One region of the Phreatobacter sp. GW821-FHT04C01 genome, then DNA from elsewhere that is predicted to be linked to it. Evidence: predicted binding sites of a transcription regulator. Region 1 holds the regulator's gene; each other region holds the start of a gene.

The links. Region 1 encodes PhoB, which activates phosphate uptake and scavenging genes when phosphate is short. Its sites were predicted from a motif close to TGTCATNNANCTGTCAT; they were not measured.
Region 2: AC07WJ_RS24985 (acetoacetate decarboxylase) is a predicted target of PhoB. The motif match lies at 1,329-1,345, and genes of this name have one in related genera.
Region 3: AC07WJ_RS28600 (toxic anion resistance protein) is a predicted target of PhoB. The motif match lies at 1,216-1,232, and genes of this name have one in related genera.

What each region holds. Positions count from the first base shown of each region.
Region 1 is NZ_JBWKTP010000002.1:326,360-329,633, reverse strand. It holds gene AC07WJ_RS08480 (flavin-containing monooxygenase) at 1-897, shown strand, start outside; gene phoB (phosphate regulon transcriptional regulator PhoB) at 1,002-1,703, opposite strand; gene phoU (phosphate signaling complex protein PhoU) at 1,721-2,428, opposite strand; gene AC07WJ_RS08465 (ATP-binding protein) at 2,594-3,274, opposite strand, start outside.
Region 2 is NZ_JBWKTP010000007.1:205,836-209,109, forward strand. It holds gene AC07WJ_RS24980 (acyl-CoA dehydrogenase family protein) at 1-1,037, opposite strand, end outside; gene AC07WJ_RS24985 (acetoacetate decarboxylase) at 1,433-2,170, shown strand; gene AC07WJ_RS24990 (acetoacetate decarboxylase) at 2,230-2,982, shown strand; gene AC07WJ_RS24995 (hypothetical protein) at 3,187-3,274, shown strand, end outside.
Region 3 is NZ_JBWKTP010000009.1:219,919-223,192, forward strand. It holds gene AC07WJ_RS28595 (aminopeptidase) at 1-1,121, shown strand, start outside; gene AC07WJ_RS28600 (toxic anion resistance protein) at 1,277-2,350, shown strand; gene AC07WJ_RS28605 (substrate-binding domain-containing protein) at 2,347-3,274, shown strand, end outside.

The sequences.
Region 1 (3,274 bases):
GGCGTGGTGATCGCCAACGGCCATCTGACCGATCCGGAACTGCCGCAGATCCCCGGCAGCTTTTCCGGCGAGTTGATGCATTCGAAAACCTACAAGAACGCCGCCATTTTCGACGGCAAGCGGGTGCTGATCGTCGGCATGGGCAATACCGGCTGCGATATCGCGGTCGACGCGGTGCACCGGGCCACCAAAGTGTTGTGGTCGGTCCGCTCGGGCAATCACTTCACCCCGAAATTCCTGCGCGGCAGGCCTGCCGACGAAGCCAGTCACAAGGCGAAATTCGCGCTGCCGCGCCGGCTGCGCTCGATCCTGCACGAGGCGGTGCTGCGCTTCGTCGTCGGCGCGCCCGAAAACTTCGGACTGCCGCGCCCGATGCACCGGCTCTATGACCGCACCCCGGTGGTCAATTCGCTGGTGCTGCAGCATCTCGGCCAGGGCGACATCCAGGTCCGCCCGCCGATCGAGGAGCTCGACGGCAACCGCGTCATCTTCACAGATGGCCGGGCCGACGAGGTCGATCTCGTACTGCTGGCCACCGGCTACCGCATCACCTTCCCGTTTCTCGACGAGGCGGCCCTCGCGGCTGAATTGAACTGGCGGACGCCGGCGCCGCACCTGCATCTGAACATTTTCCCGCCTGCCGACAACAACCTGTTCGTCGTCGGCATGATCGAAGGCGCCGGCATCGGCTGGCCCGGCCGCGACCTGCAGGCGCGAGCGGTTGTGGCCTATCTGACGGCCCGTCGCGACGCGCCCGACAAGGCCAGCGCCTTCCGCCGGGAGATCGCCCGCCATTGCGCGGCGCCGCGACCGAAGGATGCGGGGCCGCACGGCATCTTCATCGATTTTCTCGACTACAAGCGTGTGCTCGGCAAGCTCATCGCACAATTGAGCTGATTTGAGCCAAGGATGTTCGAGCACAGCATCGTTTGAACGACGCGCTTGGATGATCCTGCAAGGAAGGGCGGCCGGGCGATGACCAAGACCGCCCGGCAAGAGCCTCAGGCCGCGCCGGCGAAACGCTCGTTGAAGGCATAACCGGAACCGCGCACGGTGCGGATCGGGTCGGCCTCGCGCCCACGCTTCACCGCCTTGCGCAGGCGGCCGATATGAACGTCGACCGTGCGCTCGTCGATATAGACGTCACGGCCCCAGACGCCGTCGAGCAATTGCTCGCGGGTATAGACACGGCCCGGCGACTGCATCAGGAATTCGAGCAGCCGGAACTCGGTCGGCCCGAGCGTGATCTCGCGGCCGGAGCGATGGACCCGGCGCGTCTCGCGATCGAGCTCGATATCGCCCGACTTCAAGAGGCTCGACAGGTGCTCGGGCTTCGCCCGGCGCAGCAGCGCCCGGATTCGCGCCAGCAGCTCGGGGACGGAGAACGGCTTCACCACATAGTCGTCGGCGCCGGTGGCGAGCCCACGCACCCGCTCGCCTTCCTCGCCGCGGGCGGTGAGCATGATCACCGGCAGCCGCTCGGTTTCGGCGCGCAGCCGGATGCGCCGGCAAAGCTCGATGCCCGACAGCCCCGGCAGCATCCAGTCGAGCAGCATCAGATCGGGGACCGCCTCACGCAGCCGCACCTCGGCCTCGTCGCCGCGCATCACCGTTTCGACGCGGTAGCCTTCGGCTTCGAGATTGTAGCGGAGGAGAACGGTGATCGGTTCCTCGTCCTCGACCACCATGATGCGTGCGGTCATGAGATTATCCTTCGCGATTAACTGGCCGTCGTCACGATCGATGTGGTGTCGAGCTTCGGCCGCTCTTCGGCGAGCGTCGTGCCATTGACCACGTAGTAGATCGTCTCGGCGATATTGGTGGCGTGATCGCCGATGCGCTCCAGGTTCTTGGCGCAGAACAGCAGATGCGTGCAGGCGCCGATATTGCGCGGATCCTCGAGCATGTAGGTCAGGAGCTCGCGGAACAGCGAATTGTAGAGGGCGTCGATGTCGCCATCCGACTTCCAGACGTCGAGGGCGGCAGCCACGTCGCGCTGCGCGAAGGCGTCGAGCACCTCCTTGATGCGCTCGAGCGCCAGGCGCGCCATAGCATCGAAGCCGCCGGTCACCTTGGGCAGCGGCATCGAGCCGTTGATGGCGATGACCCGCTTGGCGATGTTCTTGGCGAGATCGGCGATCCGCTCCAGGTCGGCCGCGATGCGCAAGGCGCCGACGATCTCGCGCAGGTCGATCGCCATCGGCTGGCGCCGGGCGATGACCAGGATGCCGACCTCCTCGATCTCGCGCTGCATCGCATCGATGGTCGGGTCCGCGGCGCGCACCGTCGAGGCCAGCGCGACATCGCCGCGGATCAGTGCGTCGATGGCGCCGACGATCTGCTTTTCGGTCAGCCCGCCCATTTCGGCGACGCGTTGCGCCAACCCTTTCAGCTCGTTCTCGAATGCGCTGACGATGTGCTCGGTCATGCGGGTCTCCTGGTGGGCAGGGAAAAGGGGGCTTTTCCCTACCCTGATATGACGACGGTTCTATGCTTGCGACGTGACACATCAATGACGGTGAATCACGCAAGGCTTCAATTGCTTAGATGAGATGCGACAGGACCGCCGACAAGCATTTGCCGGCCGACTCGGCTATTCTGCCGCAGGCGACCCGCTGCGTGCCGGTGCCCCGGCGGCCGGCGCCTCGGCCTGCTCGGCCGCCGCCGCGGTTTCCAGCCGGACCGTGAAGGTCGCCCCGTCCCGCCCCTCGCTTTCGATCGCCAGGCGGCCGCGGTGGCGCTTGACGATATGCTTGACCAGCGCCAGGCCGAGGCCGGTACCGCCCTTTTCGCGGCTTGACGCCACGTCGACGCGGTAGAAGCGTTCGGTCAGGCGCGGCAGATGTTCCGGCGGAATGCCCGGGCCGTGGTCGCGGACCGCGACCACCGCCTCGTCGCGACGCTTGCCGCGCGGCTCGCGCCGGAGCGTGATCTCCACGGTCTTGCCTTCCGAGCCATATTTGATGGCATTCTGCACTAGGTTCTCGAACAGCCGGAACAGCTCGTCCTGGTCGCCCAGCACCACCAGCGCCGGCTCGGCGGCCGCGACGCCGACACTGACGCCAAGTGTCTGGGCATAGGGACCAAGGCTGTCACGCACCTGGCCGAGCAGCGGCACCAGATCGACCCGCGCCATCGGGCGGACATGTTCGTTCAGCTCGACCCGCGACAGCGAGAGCAGATCGTCGATCAGCCGGGCCATGCGATTGGCCTGGGCCAGCATGATCGCCAGGAACCGCTCACGGGCCGCCGGATCGTTCTTGGCGGGTCCCTG
Region 2 (3,274 bases), on a different contig from region 1:
CCGATGTCGAGCTCTTCGGTGACGCCCATGGCGCCATGAAGCTGGACCGCCTGTTCCGCGACGAACTGCGCGCATCGGCCGATCTTGGCCTTGGCCCCGGACGCCGCCCGGCTCCGCTCGCGTGGTGCGGCGGTCGCCGTCAGCGCCGCGTGCAAAGCCATCGACCGGGCCTCCTCGCAACGGATCGACATGTCGACGAGCCGATGGCGCACGACCTGGTTGGCGGCGAGCGGCTTGCCGAACTGCTGGCGCGTCCGGGCATAGTCGAGCGTCCGGTCGAGCACGGCCTGCATCATGCCGACGGCCTCGGCGCCGAGCGCTCCGAGGGCGCGATCGACCACGGCTTCGATCGCCGCGAGGCCGTCGCCATCGCCGAGGCGGGCCTCGGCTGGCAGATCGACGCCGGCGAGCGCGATCGTGCAGGCGCCGCCCCCGCCGAGCCGCGGATAGTCGCGCATGGTCAGGCCGGCCGCATCGGGCGGGACCAGGAACAGCGCCAGCGCAGGATCGCCGTCTTCGGCGATGCGCGCCGAGACGATGATCTGGCCGGCCGCGCGGCCGTCGAGCACGGCGACCTTGTGGCCATCGAGGCGCCAGCCCTCGGGCGTTCGTCGCGCCAGGGTGTCGACCGCGGCCAGGTCGAAACGCGCGGCGCGTTCCGAATGGGCGAAGGCGAGATGCAGCTTGCCTTCGGCGACCCGCGGCAGAATGGCTTGCTTTTGCCGCTCGCTCCCGCAGGAGGCGACCAGACCGGCACCGATGACGACCGTCGCCAGATAGGGTTCGCTGACCAGCCCGCGGCCAAAGGCCTCCATCAGAATGCCGGTCTCGACGGTACCGCCGCCGAGACCGCCATAGGCCGCATCGATCGGCAAGGCGAGCCAGCCCAGATCGGCGAAGCGCCGCCAGGTCTCGGCGCTGAAGCCGAGCGGCTCGGCGGCGTTGCGGCGCCTGAGATCCGCCGAATAGGTATCGGCGACGAAGCGCTCGACGCTGTCGCGCAGCAGGCGCTGTTCCTCGGTCGGGGTGATGTCCATCGCGCTAGCCGGCGGCGATCGGGCCGCGGGGCGGCCATCCGTTCGGCGCCCGTACGGCGCCTGCGCCCGATGCCGTGGGATCAACAAGGCCCATGACGGTTCTCCCCGGAGGTTCCGCATCGCGGATTATTGTTTGGACGGCGCTCGCTCGGCCGATTTTGCTGTCGCCATGCTCGTCTTGAAAGCTCATCGGCCGGCCAGCCAAGCTATTCGATCTTTCCCGGCGCGAGCTATCCGTCTTGTGACGGGGGCGATCGCGCCCCGCGCGACGCTCGCATGGTGGGAAAGGCCTGACATCCGCCTGTCGTGGCCGCCATCCTAGATCAGCGCGATCAGGTGTGTTCCGCGGGGACGGCCAAGCGTGCCGGCCCGAAATCAAGGTGCAAGGTGACCCGATGAAAGCCCAGGACGTCAGAGCAGCCGCATTCGCCATGCCCTTGCACAGGCCGTCTTACCCGCCCGGACCCTATCGCTTCGTCGACCGGGAATATCTGACGGTCTGCTATCCCTGCGATCCTGCCGCGCTCCGGCGTGTCGTGCCGAAGCCGCTCGAAGTGGCCGACGCCACGGTCCGCATCGAATTCGTCCGCATGCCCGACTCGACCGGCTTTGGCGCCTATAGCGGCGCGGCCCAGGTGATCCCGGTGACTTTCGGCGGCGAGACGGGCAGCTATATCCGCTTCATGTTCCTCGACACCCACCCGCCGATATCGGGCGGGCGTGAACTCTGGGGCTTTCCGCAGAAACTCGCCGGCCCGAAGCTGGCGGTCGAGCGCGACACGCTGGTCGGCACGCTCGATTTCGGTCGCATCCGGGTCGCCACCGGCACCATGGGCTACAAGCATCAGCGGGCCGATGCCGCGGCGACCGAAACGGGTTTCGTCGAGCCGACCTTCCTGCTGAAGATCATTCCCCATGTCGACGGCAGTCCGCGCATCTGCGAACTGGTCCGGGTCACCAAGAGCGGCGTGACCCTGAAGGGCGCCTGGACCGGTCCGGCGGCGCTGGAGCTGCATCCCCATGCGCTGGCGCCGCTTGGCGACCTGGCGATCGCCGGTCCCGTCACCGGGCTGCACATGATCGCCGACTACACGCTCGATCTCGGCAAGGTCGTTCACGACTATCTCGCCTGAGCCGCAGACCCGCTGCTTCACCTTATCCGCGCGCCGACGCCGCACCAAGGACCGTTTCGATGGAACCCGCCGACATCCTCAGCAAGGCCTATGCGATGCCCCTGGAAAATCCGTCTTTTCCGCCCGGGCCCTATCGCTTCGTCAACCGCGAATTCCTGATCATCACCTACCGGACGACACGCGAGGCGCTGGAGCGGGTGGTTCCCGAGCCGCTCGAGATCGTCGAGCCGATCGTCAAATACGAATTCATTCGCATGCCCGACTCCACCGGCTTCGGCGACTACACCGAATCCGGCCAGGTCATTCCGGTCCGGCTGCCGGACGGGCAGGGCGGTTTCCAGACCGGCGGCTACGTCCACGCCATGTTCCTGGACGACGATCCGCCGATCTCAGGCGGCCGCGAGCTCTGGGGTTTTCCGAAGAAGCTCGCCGCGCCGAGCCTGAAGGTCGAAGGCGACACCTTGGTCGGCACGCTCGATTTCGGGCCGGCGCGGATCGCCACCGGCACCATGGGCTACAAGCACCAGCGCATCCCCGATGAGAAGGCCCTGCACGCGCTGCAGGAACCGGGCTTCCTGCTCAAGATCATCCCGGATGTCGACGGCAGCCCGCGGGTTTGCGAACTGGTTCGCTATTACCTGCGCGACCTCGACCTCAAGGGCGCCTGGAGCGGCCCGGCGGCGCTGGAGCTCAGCCCGCACGCCCTGGCGCCGGTGGCCGACCTGCCGGTGCTGGAGATCCTGTCCGGCGTGCATCTCATCGCCGACCTGACGCTCGATCTCGGCGAAGTCGTGCATGACTATCTCGCCTGAGCCGGTCCGGAGCTGCGCGAGGTGACGGGCAAGCGGACAACCATGGGGGCGCCGTCGACGCCGGCGTGCCGACCGGGCAATCCCTGATGGCCAGCCATGGCCGGTTCGTGGAATGATGCCTTTCGCCGCCTGGGTCGTCGCGCTCCGGTCATGCGTGGTCATGCGCCGGCCGGTCCGCCAATGCCCTGGTCGAAAGGGAGGATCATGCAGAGGCGTCGGCGTGTGCTGCATCTCAGGATCTGGATCATGCTCGCCGGCCTGGTGCCGGTGGTGCTGGTCATGGCGCTGGTGC
Region 3 (3,274 bases), on a different contig from region 1:
TGCCGCTGGTCAGGCGGATCGCCGACCATGCCTACAAGGCCGGCGCCGGCCTGGTCACGCCCATCCTGTCCGACGAGGAGATCACCCTGGCGCGCTACCGGTCCGGCACCGACGCGAGCTTCGACCGCGCGCCCGGCTGGCTTTACGAGGGCGCCGCCAAGGCCTTTGCGGGCAACACCGCCCGGCTCGCCATTGTCGGCGACAATCCCATGCTGCTGGCCGGCCAGGACCCGGCCAAGGTGGCGCGCGCCAACAAGGCCAATTCGCTCGCCTATCAGCCGGCGCTGGAAAAGATCGTCGGCTTCGACGTCAACTGGAACATCGTCGCCTATCCGGGCGCCGCCTGGGCCGGCCAGGTGTTCCCCGGCGAGGCGGAAGAGGTTGCCGTCGCCAGGCTGGCGGACGCGATCTTTTCGGCCTCGCGCGTCGACGTCGACGATCCCGTGGCGGCCTGGACCGCCCACAATGCCGGCCTGCGCCGCCGCACCCAATGGCTGAACGACCAGCGCTTCCATGCCCTGCATTTCACCGGCCCGGGCACCGACCTGACCGTCGGCCTCGCCGACGGCCACGCATGGCAGGGCGGCGCCTCGACCGCCAAGAACGGCGTCACCTGCAACCCCAACATCCCGACCGAAGAGGTTTTCACCACGCCGCATGCCCGGCGGGTCGACGGCCATGTCTCGAGCACCAAGCCCCTGTCCTACCAGGGCACGCTGATTGACGAGATCACCGTGCGCTTCGAGGCCGGCCGCATCGTCGAGGCCAGGGCGGCGCGCGGCGAAGAGGTGCTGAACAAGGTGCTGGACACCGACGAAGGCGCCCGCCGCCTCGGCGAGGTGGCGCTGGTGCCGCATTCCTCGCCGATCTCGAAGAGCGGGCTCCTGTTCTTCAACACGCTGTTCGACGAGAACGCCGCCTGCCACATCGCGCTCGGCCAGTGCTATTCGAAATGTTTCGTCGACGGCGCCAGCCTGAGCCCCGAGCAGATCGCCGCCCAGGGCGGCAACAAGAGCCTGATCCATATCGACTGGATGATTGGCTCGGGCGAGATCGATATCGACGGCGTCCATGCCGACGGCCGGCGCGTGCCGGTGTTCCGCAAGGGCGAGTGGGCCTGAGGCGGGCCTCGCTCAGGGCGCGACAAGAACCGCGCCGGCCACGTGCCGGCGCACAACCACCGATAGACGCCGCGGCACGGCGCCATCACGCAACTGTCATGAAGCCGTCGTAAATCTCTCGCGCGCCGTCGAGCCGTCGGCGAGGGAGAGCAGGCATGACCGAGATCACTGCGACGAAGGTGGACAACCTGCCGGTCGTCGTGGCCGACCCCGATCAGGTGGCTCAGATCAAGCGGACCATCGATCTCGGCGATCGCGCCCTGGTGGCGGGTTTCGGCGACAAGTCGCAGCGCGACGTCGTCGCCTTCGCCGACCGCGTGCTGAGCCAGACCCGCAACAAGGACATGGGCGACGCCGGCAAGCTGCTGCTCGACGTCATCGAAAAGGCGCGCGGCCTCGACCCCGCCGAGGTCCAGAAGGCCGGGTTCTTCGAGAAGCTGTTCTCCACGGCGGAAAGCCGCCTGCGCCGCTTCATCGGCCGGTTCGAGGACGTCGCCGGCCAGATCGAGGGCGTCAATATCGAACTCGACAAGCACAAGGACATCCTCAGGCGCGACATCTCGCTGCTGGATGACCTGCATGACGAGACCCGGCGCTCGATCCAGGTGCTCGAGGCCCATATCGCCGCCGGTGACGATTTCGCGCGCGAGTTCCGCAATGGCCGCCTGCCCGAGCTGAAGGCCATGGCCGACGGCCAGCGCGCCGGCGGCGACGGCCTGATGGCGGCGCAGGACTACCAGGACGCGCTGCAGGCGCTCGACCGGCTGGAAAAGCGCGTCTTCTATTTGCGCCAGGCGCGGCAGATCGGCATTCAGCAATTGCCGCAGATCCGTATCGTGCAGGCCGGCGACGAAACCCTGATCGAGAGCCTGCAGGCGACCACCCAGCTGACCATTCCCGTCTGGAAGCAGAAAATGGTGCTGCTGCTCGGGCTGACCCGCCAGTCGGCGGCGCTCGACCTGCAGAAGACCGTGACCGACGCCACCAACGAGATGATGCGCCAGGCCTCCGACATGATGCGCCACCAGGCCATCGAGATCGAAAAGCAGGCTCAGCGCGGCATCATCGACATCGCCACCCTGGAAAAGACCAATCGCGACCTGATCGAGACGGTCGCCGGCGTGCTGGCGGTGCAACGCGAAGGGCGCCAGAAGCGTGCCGAGGCCGAGACCCGCATGGCTGAGCTGACCAGCGAATTGAAGACCGCTCTGACGAGCCCCGCGGCGTGACCACCGGATCGGCGCGAACGGGCTCGACGACAATCGGACGGTGGACCGCACGCTTCTCCGCCGTCGCCGCCGCGACCCTGGCGCTCGGCCTCGGCCTGGCGTCCTGCTCCCGGCCGGGACCCGAGATCGCCATTCTCGCGGGTTCGGAGAACAAGGCGCTGGAGCCGCTGGTGCGGGAATTCTGTACCGCACGTGGTGCCCGGTGCAGCTTCACCTATCAGGGCTCGCTCGACATCGGTTTCGGCCTGCGCGCGACGGCGACCGCGCCTGCCGCCGACATCGTCTGGCCCGCCGCCTCGATCTGGATCGACCTGTTCGACGAGGGCCGCCGGGTCAAGCACCTCACCTCGATCTCGCAGAGCCCGGTGGTGCTCGGCATTCGCCGCGCGAAGGCCCAGGCGCTCGGCTGGACGACGCGCGACGTGACGACCGCCGATATCATCGCCGCGGTGGAACGCGGCGAGCTCAAATTCCTGATGTCCTCGGCGACCCAGTCCAATTCCGGCGCCGGCGCCTATCTCGCCATGCTGACGACGGCGGTCGGCCGGGGCGACGTGCTGACGGAAGCGGCGCTCGCCAGCGCCGATGTCAGGCGCAAGGCGCGGGCCCTGTTGCGCGGGGTCGAGCGCACCTCCGGATCGAGCGGCTGGCTCGGCGAGCTCTTCCTCGACCAGGACCAGCGCGGCGTCCACTACGACGCCATGTGGAACTACGAGGCCGTCCTGAAGGAGACCAACGAGGCCCTGGTCGCGCGCGGCGGCGAACCGCTTTGGCTGATCTATCCCAAGGACGGCGTGGCGGTGTCGGACGGGCCGCTCGGCCTCGTCGACCGGGGCCGCGGCCAGGAGGTCGAGAGCTTCGTGCTCGACCTGCAGAAATTCCTGCTGTCGGGCGATGCCCAGAGGCGGATCGCGGCGACCGGCC